Regions from separate parts of the Vreelandella sp. ssv genome, predicted to be linked through region 2. Evidence: predicted binding sites of a transcription regulator. Region 2 holds the regulator's gene; each other region holds the start of a gene.
The links. The regulator PhoB, encoded in region 2, activates phosphate uptake and scavenging genes when phosphate is short. The targets are predictions, from matches to a motif close to TGTCATANNNNTGTCANA.

Region 1 (4,201 bases), 860 kb from region 2:
AAATGGTTGCGTTCGTTGGATGATAAACACAATTTCACCTTGGTATGCTCCGATTTATCAGAGATCGGCACCTACGCCAAAGTGGATAACGGTGTGTTTCGGCTACTGAAAGCCCACACCCCAGGGCCTTACACCTTCATTCTGGATGCCACGTCTGAGGTGCCGCGTCTGCTGCTGCACCCTAAGCGTCGCTCCATTGGCGTGCGCGTGCCGGACCACCGCATCACCCACGCCTTATTGGCCGCATTGGGTGAACCGTTGATGAGCGTCACGCTGATTCCCGTGGGCGATGACCAGCCCATGAATGACCCGGAAGAGATACGCGAGCGTTTTGGCGCGCATCTGGATGCCATCATCGACGGTGGCGCCTGCCATTTAGACCCCACTAGCGTTATCGACCTGCGCGAACTGCCCCCCGTTATCATCCGTGAAGGGCGCGGGGATATCACGCCCTTCCAGGCTTAAATGTAGACGTGAGCTAGTCAGAAGAGGGGGCTTCTTTCTCGTCTTTCTCATCCTTCTTGCGCGGGTCTTCGCTGTCTTCATCGAGCCAGGTCCCGCAGCGCAAGCAGTAGCGGGCGCGCTTTTCATGGCGGTCGTGCCCGCAGCCGGGGCAGGCTTCCTCAGAGTGACGGTCCTCACGAATCGAGCGGATCACCTGAGCGGAGAAAACCCCGGTGGGCACGGCGATAATCGAGTAGCCGAGCAGCATCAGAATCATGGTGATGGCTTTGCCCAGCGCGGTGGCGGGCACGATGTCGCCGTACCCGACCGTCGTCATGCTCACGATGGCCCAGTACATCGACATCGGGATGCTGGTAAACCCGGCTTCTGGGGATTCAATGGTGTACATCAACGCCGCGAACAGCGTGACCACCATAAAAATAGCCGAAAAAAACAGCAGTATTTGACGCATGCTGCGTTTGAGGGCATCTATAAGCAGGCTGGCTTCGCCGACAAACTCCATCATCCGTAAAATTCGGAAAATCCGCAGCACCCGCAGCAAGCGAACAATGACTAGCCCGTGGGCACCCGGTACGAGTAATACCAGCCAGGTAGGCAACACGGCGATTAAGTCGACGATCCCATAAAAGCTCTTTAAATAGAGCAGCGGGCGCTCCAGGCAGTAGATGCGCACGATCAACTCAATACTGAACAGCAGCGTAAACATCCATTCAACATATAAAAATATATGCCCGTAGCGCTCGGCATAAACCTCAATACTGTCCAGCAGGATGACCGCAACGCTTAACAGAATCGCCACGATTAAGGCGATATCAAAGGCTTTTGCGCCCGGTGTGTCAGACTCAAAAATAATGTGAAACAGGCGGGTGCGTAGGCCTTCCGCGCCAGGTGTTAAATTTAAATTCATTGCATCATCCTGAAGTAGGCCTCAATACAGTCCTGAAATAGCGTTAGGCCGCTAGCGTAGCGCGGTTTGGTACGCCAAGCGATGGGCCAGTGCCAACGCAGCTTTACCGTAAGCGCTATTGGGCTGGCCGTGGTTGTCGAGTGCGCCAGGTAGCGCTTGGGCAAAACCGCGTGCGGTAGCATCCAGCGCGGGGTGGGCGGCAAGGGTAGCCAGCGCCTGTTGGGCATCGGTTAAAAAATCTGCTTGTTGGCTATCGTGGTAGGCATCCAGCGCTAGGGTGGCGCGGTGTAGCCACTCAGCAAGGGAGTGCGCTTCAGGTAGGTGCCAGCGCTGTTGGCTTAGCGCATTGCCGCGGGCGGCTTTGCTACTATCCGAAGGACGCAGGGGCACCTGCTCGGCCAGGACCATTGCCAACGCCCACAGCGTTTCCGGGTCGCCGCGCTTTAATTCCAGCTCCACCTCGCGAATCGACGTATGGTAACCGCCGCTGATAATCTCGCCCTCATCCAGTACCAGCTCGATATGACTCTCCTGACCCGTTGAAGTGTCGATCAGTTGCCAACTGCGCCGCGAAAAATCGGTGCTGAGCTGAGGGGCCAGGGAGTCAAGGATACTGCCCAGCTCTCCCTGAAACGGAGGAAGCTCGGCAAGGGAGACCAGATCCAGGTCGGGGCCAGCCACTTGCCACTCCCACTCCTCACGTTGTGAGAGCCCACCGCCCCCCTGGCCTGCGGTTTTCACCGTTTGCAGCACTTTGCCGTCCACTTTGCGCAGGCGAACCGCAATGCGCGCCTTGGCTAGCTCCCCATTTGGGGTATCAAAATAAGTGTTGGTTAATGTCTGCTGAAGCGCTGGTGTTGAAGCGAGGTGCGGGTGCTTAATAAGGGCGGTAGGCCCTTCTGGTGCAAGGGCAAGCTTCAATTCCACTTCCATGGGGGTTAGGTTTTTCATGACACTCGCCACCTCGTTATCGTGACATTTAAATGAATATTTGATTACATTTGTGAACTTTTCATGACGGCGGCGGGCGCACTCTTTATACTGGCGCCGCCATTTCCAGGCTTCCCGAAAACAGGCTAAAAGGCATTATGGTTACCTCCAATCCTTTTTCTTCGATGTTTGGCCGCTCGCCATTCCAGCCGTTATTGGCCCATATCGTCAAGGCGAATGACTGTGCCGATCAACTGTTGCCATTTTTTGAAGCAACGCTTGCTGATGACTGGGACAAGGCGGCTGAACTGCGCGAAAACGTCACCCGCTTAGAGCATGACGCCGATACGCTGAAAACAGAGTTGCGGTTGAACCTGCCCAACACCATGTTTCTACCGGTGTCGCGTTCTGATCTGCTCGACCTCATCAGCGTGCAGGACAAAATCGCCAATAAAACGCGCGACATTACCGGCATTATGCTGGGCCGTAAAATGCGTGTGCCTGACGAACTGGCCGACCCGATGCGTGACTACATCCGTACCAGCGTTGCCTGCGTTGCCCAGGCGCGCCAGGCACTGGAAGAGCTCAAGGATCTGCTCGAGTCCGGCTTTGGAAAAAACGTCTCTGATGTGATGCAGAACATGATCCGTGAACTGCACACCCTCGAGCATCAAGCCGACGACCAACAGGTGACGATCCGCCGCCAGCTGTTCGCGCTTGAAAGCCAGCTACCGCCGGTAGACGTGATCTTTCTCTACAAGATCATTGAATGGGTTGGCGAACTATCTGATCGCGCTGAGCGTGTGGGTAGCCGTCTGCAGATCCTGACTGCCCGCTAAGGGGACCTTCATGCTGATTATTGCCCAGTACGGTGAAATCTTCATTATTCTGGCCTGTTTGTTCGGCTTCTTCATGGCATGGGGCGTTGGTGCGAATGACGTAGCCAATGCGATGGGAACCTCGGTGGGATCGAAAGCGATCACCATCAAACAAGCCATTCTTATTGCCGTTGTTTTTGAATTCCTCGGTGCCTGGTTGGCTGGCGGCGAAGTTACCAATACGATCCGTAAAGGTATTATCGACCCCGAGCTTCTGCGGGATGACCCGCAACTGCTGGTATACGGCATGCTGGCAGCCCTCCTGGCGGCTGGTACATGGCTGCTGGTAGCGTCCATGAAAGGCTGGCCCGTTTCTACTACCCACTCGATTGTCGGCGCGATTGTCGGCTTCGCGGTCGCGGGGTTAGGCCCGGCAACGGTCGACTGGGGTGCGGTGGGCACGATTGCCGCCAGTTGGGTCGTTTCTCCTTTACTGGCGGGTACGATCGGCTTCGTGCTGTTTAAATCGGTGCATCATCTGATTTTTGAAGATGCCAATCCGTTTACGGCCGCTAAACGCTACGTGCCGGGCTATGTGTTTCTGGTAGGTTTCATCGTTTCGATGGTCACGCTGACCAAAGGGTTGTCCCATGTGGGGCTGGACCTGTCCTTTAATAAGAGCCTGCTGCTATCGATTTTGCTGGGGCTGGTGATTATGGGCATTGGTTTGGTGATGCAGCGGCGTATCAAGTTCGAGCACAACACAAATGATCACTTCGGCTATGCCAACGTAGAGCGCGTGTTTGGCGTGCTGATGATTTTCACCGCCTGTGCCATGGCTTTTGCCCACGGTTCAAACGATGTGGCCAATGCGGTTGGCCCGCTGGCCGCAGTCATCAGCGTGGTCCAAACCGGCGGTGAAATTGGCAGCTCTGCGCTGGTGCCCTGGTGGGTGCTGGTACTTGGCGGCGGTGGCATCGTGGTAGGCCTTGTTACCTATGGCCATAAAGTTATCGCCACAGTTGGTACGGGCATTACCGAGCTCACGCCGAGCCGCGGTTTCGCCGCGACCCTGGCGGCG
Region 2 (4,201 bases):
CCCCTCTTTTCGCGCTGGCGTCCCGTTGCTGCTGCACGGCCTGCCATGAGCCCTCCCTGGTGGCAGTGGGTTGCCTCTACCGACTCATTAACCGCTCGCTTAATTGCCGCGGGTGATGAGAAACAGTTTCGGGTTCGACTGTTACGCCAGGGGGTCGGCTGGCCTCGACCTGATGAGGCTCAGCTACTTGGTATTGGCGCCAAGCGTTACGCATGGCTGCGTGAAGTCGCGCTGTGCTTAGATGAAACACCGTGGGTGGTGGCGCGGTCAGTTGCTCCGCTTACGCAGTTAAAGGGCCAGCGTTTGGAAGGATTAGGTGAGCGCTCGCTGGGTAGCTGGCTATTTCGACAACCCGGTTTAGTGCGTGGACCGGTCGAAGCTACGTCTCACCCCCCTCAGTTTGCTAGTGTAAATGGAATCGACAGTCGCTGCGCTTGGGGCCGGCGCTCAGTTTTTCATCAGGGCTATAAGCACGGTGGGTTATCGTTACTGGTTCAAGAGTATTTTTTGCGGGCGATGGCGGATGAACTTGATTTGCCGTCGCGCTAGGCTAACAGCTGCGTTTTATTTTTCGTGAGGTAAGCATGGATCGTTCACTGTTGCGGCCGAAGGGATGGTCTCGCGTAGCAGATTTTTTACAGTTGATGCGCCTGAATCGACCCATTGGCACGTGGCTGTTGATGTGGCCGACGCTTTGGGCGCTTTGGTTTGCCGCTGAAGGGGTACCAGGCCGAAATACCCTGCTGATTTTTATTGCGGGCGTTTATGTCATGCGGGCAGCCGGATGTGTGGTGAATGATTATGCAGACCGTCATTTCGACGGCCATGTGAAACGCACTAAAAGCCGTCCGCTCGCGACGGGCCGCATTAGTGAAACCGAGGCACAACTGCTGTTTATTGGGTTGGTCGCCGCGGCATTTATTTTAGTGTTACTGACCAATTGGTTTACGGTTTTACTCTCGCTGGGCGGTGTGCTGCTGGCCATTATTTACCCTTTTATGAAGCGCTATACCCACTTTCCACAGGTGGTGTTGGGGGCGGCATTCTCATGGGCGATCCCAATGGCTTTTGGCGCCGTGTTGGGCCATGTGCCGCTGGAAGCGTGGCTGCTTTTCGGTGCAAATGTGCTGTGGACGGTGGCCTACGATACCCAGTACGCCATGGTCGATCGCGACGATGATATAAAAATTGGTATTAAATCGACGGCTGTGTTGTTTGGTAGGGCAGATCGCTTAATGATTGGTTTGCTGCAGGTGTCCACGCTGATGCTGTTGGCATGGGTTGGGTGGCGAGTCGGTTTAGGTGGATTTTTCTGGTTGGGGCTTGTCGCCATGGCAGCGACTTTTCTCCACCAACAGCGGTTGATTCACCACCGTGAGCGAGATGCCTGCTTCCAGGCGTTTCTCAATAATCATTGGTCGGGTTTACTGATTTTTGCCGGTATTGCGCTAAGTTGGTGGCCGGTGGCGGGTCAATAGAAGCCATTGTCATGTAATTGTCATCAAGTCATGGTGTTATCGTCACTGACATGTCATTGAATTGTTTTTCTTTGAGCTAGTTTTCTTCGAGCTAATTCTTTTTGAACACCGTGAGGCTCTGGTATGACCGCCAAGACCGTTCTGATTGTCGATGATGAGTCGTCGATTCGCGAAATGATCGCGGTCGCGCTGGAAATGGCTGACTATCGCGTGCTCGAAGCAGATAACGCCCAGGATGCTCATGCCATGGTCGTCGACCACCAACCGGATTTATTGCTGCTTGACTGGATGATGCCCGGCACCAGCGGTATTGAGCTAGCTAGGCGCTTAAAGCGCGAAGAAGCCACGGCTGAAATGCCCATTATTATGCTGACCGCTAAAGGCGAAGAGGATAATAAGATTCAAGGGCTTGAAGCCGGTGCAGATGACTATATCACCAAGCCATTTTCTCCCCGAGAATTAGTGGCACGGCTAAAAGCGGTGCTGCGTCGTGCGACGCCACGTGGCGTTGAGGACCCGATTGAGATTAATGGCCTGCTGCTGGATCCGGTAAGCCACCGGGTAAGTGCTCACGGCAAAGCGCTTGAAATGGGTCCAACAGAGTATCGGTTGCTGCAGTTTTTTATGACCCATCAAGAGCGCGCTTACACGCGTAGCCAACTGCTTGACCAAGTATGGGGTGGCAACGTGTATGTCGAGGAGCGCACGGTCGATGTGCATATTCGTCGCTTGCGCAAAGCGTTGGGTGATGTGCATCAAAATCTGATTCAAACGGTTCGGGGCACCGGATACCGTTTCTCTGCACGGGTGTAAATGTGCGCCTATGGAGCCGTGAACTGTGGCGACTAGCGTGGTTGGCCACGCTAGGAACTTGTCTGGGCTGGTTATTGGGCTCAGCAGGGCTAGGGCTTGCGGCAGGGCTTGGGGTATGTCTGTTTTATCATTTGCGGCAACTACGCGAACTTTATTTGTGGCTGACTCTTCACCCTCACGACGAGCCGCCTGCCGCTCGTGGCATGTGGGGCGAGTTGTTTGATCGTTTATACCGCTATCAGAAAAGCCAACGTATAACGCAAAGCAGGCTGCGCTCTACTTTAGCGCGTATTCAAGAGTCGTCAGAAGCGATGCGCGACAGTGTGGTCATGCTTGATCGCCACGGTGATTTAGAGTGGTGGAATAGCGCCGCCACCGCCATGTTGGGGTTACAAACTGCCCATGATCGGGGCCAACACATTACCAATCTGCTGCGCGATCCAAGTTTTATTAGTTACTTCAATGCGCGCAACTATAGTGAACCTCTAACGCTAACCTCACCCATTGATGAGCGCCGCATCTTGCAGTATCAAATCACCCTCTATGGTGACGATGAGCGGCTAGTAATGGCACGAGATATCACCCGCTTGCATCGCCTTGAGCAGATGCGGCGTGATTTTGTCGCCAATGTTTCCCACGAGCTACGCACTCCTCTAACGGTACTTTCCGGTTATTTAGAAACCTATAGCGATATCGCTGATCAGCTCCCCCCGCGACTTGGTAAAAGTATTCACCAAATGCAGGAGCAGACACAGCGAATGCAGAACTTGGTCAACGATTTACTGCTGCTCTCGCGCTTGGAAATCGATCAGGGCGGTAAAGACCATCACCCGTTGCCCCTGGGCCCTTTACTGCAAAGCATCTGTGCTGATGCGCTGGCGTTGTCGCATCAGCGGCATACTATTACTGTCGCACTCGAAAGCGATGCACGTCTGCTGGGTAGTGAGCAGGAGATTCGTAGCGCCATTTCTAACCTCGCTTTCAATGCCGTTCGCTATACGCCAGCAGGTAGCCACATCACATTGCGCTGGAAAGCTAGTGCGACAGGCGGCGGCTGTATTGATGTGGAAGACAATGGTGAAGGTATCGATCCCGTTCATATTCCCCGGCTAACCGAGCGTTTTTACCGTGTCGATAAAGGCCGCAGTACCACTACGGGTGGCACAGGTTTAGGCTTAGCCATTGTTAAGCACGTATTGTTACGCCATGACGCGCAATTACAGATTGAATCCCATCCCGGTAAAGGCGCGCTATTCCGCTGTTCATTTCCCGCCTCTCGCCTTCTAGCGCCCAGTCAGTAACTTCGATGCACAATTCTTGTAGAGGTGTGCAATATTGGCATGCAAGATTGGTAAAACTTTGCTCATGTGCCATTTTTACACAGTATTTAACCTTGTCTAACGCTTATAATAGCTCTATATAATATATATTGTATTTATTTAAGTTGTTGATTTTTATGTTTTTAATATTTTATTTAGTCTTTCTGGCATACCCAATGCAAGTTATGAGATAGGAAAGATGACCGCAGGAAATGCTGGCTTGAAAATAAGCCTTTCTTTCTTAACCAAGCGGTATTAAACAGCGATCAGAGGTGGAATATGATGTCCAAGGATTTTCTCAAGAAAGCTGGTATTTTAGGTGTTTCTCTTGGCCTGATGGCAAGCCCATTAGCGTTTGCACAAACAGATGAAAACTCTGCAATTGATGAGAACCAGGGTATCACGGCAGACGAGCAGCCGATGGAGAGCCATTCTCAAGATTCAGCATCTGATGATTATGAAAAAGAAGATTTGACTACCGATCACGGTACTCAGGGTCCAGATACAGTTGAAGATCCAGAATCAATGGATACGGGTAGTGATGACGAAAACTCTCCCGAAGAAGTTGTTAAAGAAAACAGCGCTAGTTAA
Region 3 (4,201 bases), 1.7 Mb from region 2:
GGCCTTAAGCGCCAGCATGCCCTTATCGCTGTTGGCTTGGGCAATCACGTGGTCATGTTGATCCAGCCCCCAGGCACGAAGATTGCTGGAGCCCCAGTCAACGGCAATCCAGGTTAATCGATCTGCAATGACAGATGTTTCGCTCATCTCGGTTAATCCCATGGCTTACCACTCCGCAATAGAGCCATCTTCATGAGTCCAGACCGGGTTGCGCCAGCGGTGACCCACTTTGGCACGTTCCTCAACGAATTCTTCGTTGATCTCAACACCAAGGCCTGGGCCTTGGGGGATGGCGCAAAAGCCGTCTTCAATGGCGAGGGCGGATTTATCGACCAGGTAATCGAGGACGTCGTTGCCCTGGTTGTAGTGAATGCCCATGCTCTGTTCTTGGATAAAGGCGTTGTGGCTGACCGCATCCAGCTGTAAAGAGGCGGCCAGGGTTAACGGGCCGAGGGGGCAGTGGGGGGCTAAGGCGACATCATAAGCGGAGGCCAGGGCGGCGATTTTGAGACCTTCGCTGATGCCGCCGCAGTGGGAAATATCCGGCTGGATAATGTCGATCATGCCGTCGGCCAGCAAATCGCGGAACTGGAAGCGGGTATGCAGCCGCTCGCCAGTCGCCAATGGGTAGCCCAAACCACCGGCGATATCTTTCAAGCAGGGCAGATGTTCGGGGGCGACCGGCTCTTCCACAAACATGGGGTGGAAGGGTTCCAGCTCACGCAGCAGCGCTTTGGCCATGGGGCGGTGCACGCGGCCATGAAAGTCGATGCCGATGCCTACATCTGGTCCAACGGCGTTGCGGGCTTCGGCTACCCGGGCGACGGCTTCATCGACCTTGCGATGTGAATCGACGATTTGCATCTCGGGGGTGCCGTTCATTTTAAAAGCCGTGAAGCCTTTTTCGACCAGCGCTTTAGCGCCAGCTCCCACATCGCTTGGGCGGTCGCCACCGGTCCAGGCATACATGCGCATTTTGTCGCGCACGGCACCGCCTAACAGCTGGTGAACGGGCACACCCAGATCACGACCTTTAAGATCCCACAGCGCCTGGTCAATACCGGCAATCGCACTCATCAGAATAGGGCCACCACGATAAAAACCGGCGCGATACATGATGTTCCAAAGATGCTCAATGCGGTGTGGGTCTTGGCCGATCAAGTAGTCAGAAAGCTCGTGCACGGCGGCTTCAACGGTTGCCGCGCGGCCTTCAATCACGGGTTCACCCCAGCCGTAGCAGCCTTCGTCAGTCTCTATTTTAAGGAACAGCCAACGCGGAGGAACTTGCCAGGTCTTGAGTTTGGTAATTTTCATGTTCGGTCATCCTTCTGAATAGGAGGTATTCATTGCGTATTTGTCAGCTGACGATGCCAAGGTCGATAGCAGTCCTGCGCAGCACTTCTCTTGCGGCGGATTCTGCGGCGCTGGCATCGCGGTTGCGGATCGCGTCAAGCACCTGGCGGTGGCGCGTGAGACTGTCGTCTAAGGTGCCAGTGCGGTGTTGCGAGCGGTGTATCAGCGCCATGATCGAAGGGCGCAGTAAGTGGCCCATTTGCCGCCAGACTAAATTGTGGCTGGCCCGGTAGGTGGCGTCGTGAAAGGCGACGTCGTACTCGGCATGCTCAGCACGGACTTCCACACTGCCTGCGGTGCGCTCCATGCCCGCAAAGGCGCTCTCCAGACGTTCTATGTCTTCAGCCTGGGCTGCCTGGGCGGCAAGCCCTGCGACCACCGGTTCAGCAGAAAAACGAAAGGCGTAAATGGCCCTTACCAGCTGCGGATCAAGATCTACTAGCCCGGTCATCCATTCGCTCATCAGCGGGTCGAGTAGATGCCAATCGCCCATCTCGCGAACCAGCGTGCCACGGCCCGCGGTGCGCTCTAATAGCCCTGCAGCGGTGAGGCTGGTGAGTGCGTTACGCACTTGGTTCCGGCTAACGGCAAAGTGTTTGCCGATATCCAGCTCACGGGGGAAAACATCACCTGGCTGCCAATGGCCTGCCAGCAGAGCCTGGGCGAGCAAACGGGCTAACTGTTCAGCGCCACCCTGGTGGGGCGGCAGAGCGTCCAGCGTCATCTGTAATCTCTTGTTCTTTATTGGATGAATTCTAGTCTATTAAATGTCTGACATTTAAACAAGTCGTGACATGTTGGTCTCCATTTAAGTCTGTCATTACTACGTCATTTATCCACGCTAACGTATTTGAATAACTAACGGAGAACATCATGCGGAAAAAACTATTACTTACTTCTCTAGCGTGCATTGCTGCTTTGACATCCACGGCTCAGGCTGAGTCTTTAGGCGGATTGGGGTTTTCTGACACCACGCCCATTGCCCATAACATGAACTCAACCGATGAGTTCACTATTGTGGGTGATGTCGACTTGATGTCTATAGATGCCATCAATGCCGATGGTTCGGTAAGAGCCATTGTTGAAATACCAACGGGCACATCGGCGAAATGGGAAGTCAGTAAGGATGATCCCAAAGCGGTTTATTGGGAGTATAAAGACGGTGAGCCGCGCGTTGTGAATTACCTGGGCTACCCCGGTAATTATGGCGCTATTCCAGGCACTGCTCTGCCAAAAGAGTTGGGCGGTGACGGCGACCCACTCGATGTGATTGTTTTGGGCCAAGCTGTTCCACGTGGTGAAATTGTCGACGTGAAGGTTATTGGTGTTCTGAAAATGCTGGATGATGGGGAGCAAGACGACAAGCTAATTGCTGTTCTCACCCAGGATTCACCTTTTGCACATATTGAAAGCATGACGCAGCTGGATAGCGAGTACCCAGGTGTTAGTCAGATCATTGATCTGTGGTTTGCCAGTTACAAAGGGCCGGATGGCGGTATGGAAGGTCTAGGGTTTGAAGATGCGGAAGTGGCAAGGGAGGTGTTAGAAGCTGCCGCTGAAAACTTCGTGGCGACGCAATAATGGCCAAATTGCAGTAATTGGAAGTAGAACCTTTTAGCTGATCGTTGCTACTACCTAACTAACATCGGTGACCGCCCAGGCGGTCACCGAATTTGATAGCCATTAAGTGTTTCGAAGTGCTTCAATATCCCCTCGCGTTGGCAGCGCTGCATAAGCGCCTGGCCGAGTAACGGCATGGGCGCCGCAGCGGCAGGCGGTATCCACCGCACGGTGGAGAAAATCAGCATCGCTCTGCCAGTTTTCATTGATGCCATGGGCCGAGAGCTCCGCTAGCAGTCCGCCAATAAAGGCGTCGCCTCCCGCGGTGGTATCCACCGCCTCTACTTTGGGTGGCGCAATTCGCTGGTCGATACCGACACCTTTGAGTACGACGTCATTGGGGCCGTCAGTAAGCAAAATAACTTTTACCCCGGCCGCCAGCCGCTCTGATAGCCACGATTCTGCAGGATGATCGGCGCGCAAGTAGTCGAGCTCTTCCATTGACAGCTTGAGCAGCTCAGCGCCGTCCAGCAGTTGTGTAACTAAGTTGGCATCCGCTTCGCCATTGGGCCACAGGTTGTGGCGTAGGTTGGCATCGACACTGACCAGGCAGCCTGCGCGCTTGGCCATGGTGGCCATCGCCAGGGTAACGTCGGCGATCTCTGGGTCGGTCAGACTGTTACTGCACAGGTGCAGAATGGCAGGGTTCTCGAATACGCCATGGGGTAAATGTTCAAGGCGATAAAGCAGATCAGCGGCGGGCGGACGGTAAAAATCAAAAGTACGCTCGCCAGCTTCATCACGGGAAACAAACGCCAGCGCCGTGCGCGACTGTTTAGTGAACACAACGCCGCTGGTGTCCACGCCGTGACTTTCGAGTTCACGTACCAGGAAGTGTCCAAAGGTGTCGTCGCCCACCATGCCTAAAAATTGACTCGGTACTCCCAGGCGAGCGCAGGCGACTGCCACGTTAGCGGGAGCGCCACCGGCGTAGGGCGTAAAGGTTTCCTGGGCATCCGTAGCCGCCCCTAAACGGCTGGAGAGCATATCGACCAGGGCTTCGCCAAACGCGATAACTGGCGTCATAAGTGGCTCCTTAGTGTCATTAACGTAATAGTTGTTTTATACCGCGTCGATTTTATAGAAATAGCCTTATGCCACGCAGTGGCCACGGGCAGCTTCAAGCAATTCATACCACACTTCCCTGGGCAGCGTGGCAGGGCCTTCGAGCATGTCGCTGACTCGCTCAGGCTTAACGCTGCCAATCACCGGTACCGGCGAGCTGGGA
Region 4 (4,201 bases), 370 kb from region 2:
CCAGCGGATGATGTGTCCCGCTTCATTATTAGCACGTGGATTGGCCGCGTTGGTCGGTGCCAGATCGTAACCAATGCCGTGCTGTTCTAGGCGCTCACCGTCATTGGTATACGTCGGCGAGGAGCCCTCGGCGGTACGTTGGCTATTATTGGTCAGCGTCAGATAGACATCGCCTGATGTGGGATCCACAGAGGCCCACTCAGGACGATCCATCGGCGTGGCGCCCAACAAATCGGCTGCGTCGCAGGTATTGATGATGATACCTGCCGCATCGCCGTCGGCCAGCCCCAACGCCGCTGCCAGTGTACGACCGTCACGCGTTTGGGCACTTGGCGTTAGCGGCAGCCATTCACCGCTACCGTCGGCGTGGAAGCGAGCAACATAAAGGGTACCGTTATCCAAATATTTGTTGCCAATGGCAAGACGATCGTACTCCTCACCGGGACGGTTGGCATCGGCAGGGTCCCAAGCAGCATCGGAGACGTACTTATACACGTACTCGTTGCGGGAATCGTGGCCCGAGTAGTAAACCACTGGCTGACCGGCTTCCAGCTTGCCTAACCAGCACCCTTCATGGCGGAAACGGCCAAGCGCTGTCCGCTTGACTGCTCGCGCTTCGCTATAGGGGTCAACCTCCACCTGATAACCAAACGTGCGTGCCTCGTTGCGATAATCATCCTCCGCCCGCTCGCCACGCGGGGTGATATCAAAGCGCGCGAACTCATCCTTCTCCTCGGAGGTATCGCCTGCGGATGTGTCCCAACCGTAGCGGCTCTTGTCAGTGGGAATACCGATGCGGGCGTCATCCTGAAAGCGCTCGCCACGATTAACAAAAATATCAGGCCAGTTCTCTTCACAGGCAATATAGGTACCCCAAGGGGTTACCCCATTACCGCAATTATTGTTCGTACCACGGGTTTGCAGACCTGTCGGAGAGAACTGTGTCTTGACGTAGTCACTGCCTGCCACGGGCCCAGCCAGCTCCATCACCGTTGCACTAGTCAGGCGACGGTTATAACGGGATCCTGGCACATGCGCCCATTGGCCGTTGGCGTCTTTTTCGATTTCGACAAGCGTGACACCGTGAGCATTGATCTCGGTGCGCGACTCATCCGCGGGTCGCTTGCCCTCTTCGGCATTGGTAGGGCCGCCCTGAGGCGCCCAAAGGGCGGCCTGATCAATATATTCATTGTTGAGGGCCAGCACGAAACGACGCGACGCGTTGTCGGCATCCAAGGCAAAACCGGCCATGCCGTCATGGTGCATGCCCACACTTTCTGCCTGTCGTTCAGCCGTCATGGCCTGATCGGCCTGCCACGCATCGCCTGTACTCAATGGCGTGCCCCAAGGCACTAATACCTGGGCCACATAGCCTTCCGGCACCACGATCGCGTCGGTATGGGAACCGCGTACCGCTTCAAAGGCGAGCGACAGGGGTGTCTTCTGCGCGCCACTTGAAGCCAGCGCCTGGGCAGCACCACCAAAACTGAGCATGGAAGCCGCCGCCACTCCTAAACCACCACGCATTACATCACGCCGAGAGACATGCCGCGCCAATACCTCAGCAAAAGGCTGGTTGCTGCTGTTATTAAACAGACGATGATCTTCGATCTCTTTACTCATGGTGGTCTCTCCCTGATCGTTTGTAAGCCAACGATTTAACTTGCAGAAGACACTAATTAAGTGAAATGACAGGATAATGACGAGTTGGCTTCATTTAGATGAAGAGTGTCAGCCCGCGTGGCAAAGCCGTGATATAAAACCATACTTATCCACACGTAATGCGTTGCGCTGGGTAACAGCGGGCCAATCGGGAGCAAGGATGAGACTGATCAGCATCATATGGGTGGCGTTGGCGGCTATTAGTTTCAGCCTGGGGCTGGTAGGTATTTTTTTACCGCTAATGCCCACCACTGTTTTTATGCTCATCGCTATTTATTGTGCATCTAAAGGATCGACGCGGTTTGAGCAATGGATTCGCTCGCGCCACTATGTTGGTCCACTACTGCTAACCTGGGAAAAAGAGCGCGCCATACCCCGGCGCGCTAAATTAACGGCCGTTGGTATGATCGCGGCTAGCGCGCTGATTGTTGTCTGGTCACTCGGCCAAGGCTGGCTAAGCTGGGGGGTGGTTGCTTTCCTAATAATGATCGCTTTGTGGCTAGCTACCCGTCCTGAGCCCTCCTCTTTGCCTTGACACCGTTTAGGAAGTATCACTTCTAAAACTCAGCTAGCAAACCACTAAATCGGCACCTTATGGGTCGAGACCACCTCACGCAGACCCATAAACGAGCGGATCTGACGCACGCCGGGCAGGTAAAGCAGTTGTTCGGCGTGCAGCCTGTTAAAGCTTTGGCTGTCTCGCGTGCGCACCAACATAAAGTAATCAAACTCTCCGGTGACCACGTGGCACTCCATGCAGCCTGACACCTTCTGTGCCGCCTCTTCAAAGGCAGCGAAGGATTCCGGCGTCGAACGATCCAGCACCACGCCAATCAACACCACCATACCCGCCTGTAGCTGCTCCGGGTCTAGATGCGCCACCACCCGGCTGATTACCCCATCCCGCTTGAGCTTTTCCACCCTGCGTAAGCACGCCGCCGGGCTCAAGTTAACCTGTTCTGCCAGTGCCACATTGGAGAGCGTGGCATCGTCCTGAAGCAGTTTAAGGATACGCCGATCTGTTCGGTCTAGTTCAGCGGCCTGATCATCAGACTCAGGGCGTGAACGGGAGGTTTTTGAGCGCACTATTATTTACCTTATTCATCTATAAACACCATTTAATCCCATATAAAACATGTTTTATCAATTTTTATTGCTTTAAAACAGCCAACTTTGCAACACAAAAATCATAGCTAACACTTACTATAAATAGCAGAGAGCACGCCAATTGTTCACAACAACCTTAGCCGCCCTATATCGCAACTAATGTTTTAAAGCTGGAGATTGCTATGAACCTCGAACGCTTCCCACGTTACCCGCTCACCTTTGGCCCTTCTCCTATCACACCTCTCAAACGTTTAAGCGAACATTTAGGCGGTGAAGTCGAGCTTTACGCCAAGCGCGAAGACTGCAACAGCGGCTTAGCCTTTGGCGGCAACAAAACGCGCAAGTTGGAGTACTTGATTCCTGAAGCATTGGAGCAGGGCTGCGATACGCTGGTATCTATTGGCGGTATCCAATCCAACCAGACCCGCCAGGTAGCCGCGGTGGCCGCTCACCTGGGTATGCAGTGCGTACTGGTGCAAGAGAACTGGGTGAACTACTCCGATGCAGTCTATGACCGCGTGGGTAATATTGAGATGTCCCGCATCATGGGCGCCGATGTGCGCTTGGATGACGCGGGGTTCGATATCGGCATTCGCCCCAGCTGGGAGCAGGCGATGGAGGATGTTCGCCAGCGCGGCGGGAAGCCCTTTCCGATTCCGGCGGGTTGTTCCGAACACCCTTACGGCGGCTTAGGCTTCGTGGGCTTTGCCGAAGAGGTGCGACAGCAGGAGAAAGAACTGGGCTTCACATTTGACTATATCGTAGTGTGCTCGGTCACCGGCAGCACCCAGGCGGGCATGGTGGTGGGGTTTGCCGCCGATGGCCGTGCCCAGCGAGTGATTGGCATTGACGCCTCCGCCAAGCCTGAGCAAACCCGTGAACAGATCCTGCGCATCGCGCGCAATACGGCCGAGCTGGTGGAATTGGAAGGCGGTATTAGCGATGACGATGTTATTTTGGATACTCGTTACGGCGGCCCCGAGTACGGCCTGCCCAACGAAGGCACACTAGAAGCCATTCGCCTCTGCGCCCGTCTGGAAGGCGTACTCACCGACCCCGTCTACGAAGGCAAATCCATGCACGGCATGATCGACATGGTGCGCAACGGTGAATTTCCCGCGGGTTCCAAGGTGCTCTACGCCCACCTGGGCGGCGTACCCGCGTTAAATGCCTATAGTTTCCTATTTCGCAATGGATAAGGCGTAAAATACCTTCCTCAAACCGTCTGATCCAGTGCCCCAATAAACCTGATCAGACGGTTACTGCTGTACAAATAGAGCACACCCTTTAGTCTTGGCGTATAAGATGTTCACTCATGAGGATACGCCATGTCTTCAACACTTCCCGCGCACATTACCGTTGACGATCTTGCCCAATACCCAGCGCCGCTACCCGAGGTTGAGGTACATGGGCTCGATAGGGGTTGGTACAT

Region 1: the regulator PhoB is predicted to act here: its motif matches at 2,344-2,361, upstream of AC5TBW_RS03545 (CYTH domain-containing protein).
Region 3: the regulator PhoB is predicted to act here: its motif matches at 2,169-2,186, upstream of AC5TBW_RS11215 (inorganic diphosphatase).
Region 4: the regulator PhoB is predicted to act here: its motif matches at 1,688-1,705, upstream of AC5TBW_RS17380 (PhoX family protein).

What each region holds. Positions count from the first base shown of each region.
Region 1 is NZ_CM182545.1:751,704-755,904, forward strand. Features, by position in the region: gene AC5TBW_RS03535 (L-threonylcarbamoyladenylate synthase) at 1-465, shown strand, start outside; gene AC5TBW_RS03540 (ion transporter) at 479-1,372, opposite strand; gene AC5TBW_RS03545 (CYTH domain-containing protein) at 1,424-2,323, opposite strand; gene AC5TBW_RS03550 (TIGR00153 family protein) at 2,461-3,141, shown strand; gene AC5TBW_RS03555 (inorganic phosphate transporter) at 3,152-4,201, shown strand, end outside.
Region 2 is NZ_CM182545.1:4,179,598-4,183,798, reverse strand. Features, by position in the region: gene AC5TBW_RS19185 (chorismate--pyruvate lyase family protein) at 1-549, shown strand, start outside; gene ubiA (4-hydroxybenzoate octaprenyltransferase) at 585-1,478, shown strand; gene phoB (phosphate regulon transcriptional regulator PhoB) at 1,602-2,291, shown strand; gene phoR (phosphate regulon sensor histidine kinase PhoR) at 2,294-3,592, shown strand; gene AC5TBW_RS19165 (hypothetical protein) at 3,893-4,201, shown strand.
Region 3 is NZ_CM182545.1:2,436,771-2,440,971, reverse strand. Features, by position in the region: gene AC5TBW_RS11230 (2-dehydro-3-deoxygalactonokinase) at 1-147, opposite strand, end outside; gene dgoD (galactonate dehydratase) at 166-1,314, opposite strand; gene AC5TBW_RS11220 (FadR/GntR family transcriptional regulator) at 1,358-2,077, opposite strand; gene AC5TBW_RS11215 (inorganic diphosphatase) at 2,227-2,934, shown strand; gene AC5TBW_RS11210 (carbohydrate kinase family protein) at 3,037-3,999, opposite strand; gene AC5TBW_RS11205 (aldo/keto reductase) at 4,066-4,201, opposite strand, start outside.
Region 4 is NZ_CM182545.1:3,809,760-3,813,960, forward strand. Features, by position in the region: gene AC5TBW_RS17380 (PhoX family protein) at 1-1,623, opposite strand, end outside; gene AC5TBW_RS17385 (YbaN family protein) at 1,823-2,197, shown strand; gene AC5TBW_RS17390 (Lrp/AsnC family transcriptional regulator) at 2,242-2,748, opposite strand; gene AC5TBW_RS17395 (1-aminocyclopropane-1-carboxylate deaminase) at 2,952-3,968, shown strand; gene AC5TBW_RS17400 (DUF6482 family protein) at 4,098-4,201, shown strand, end outside.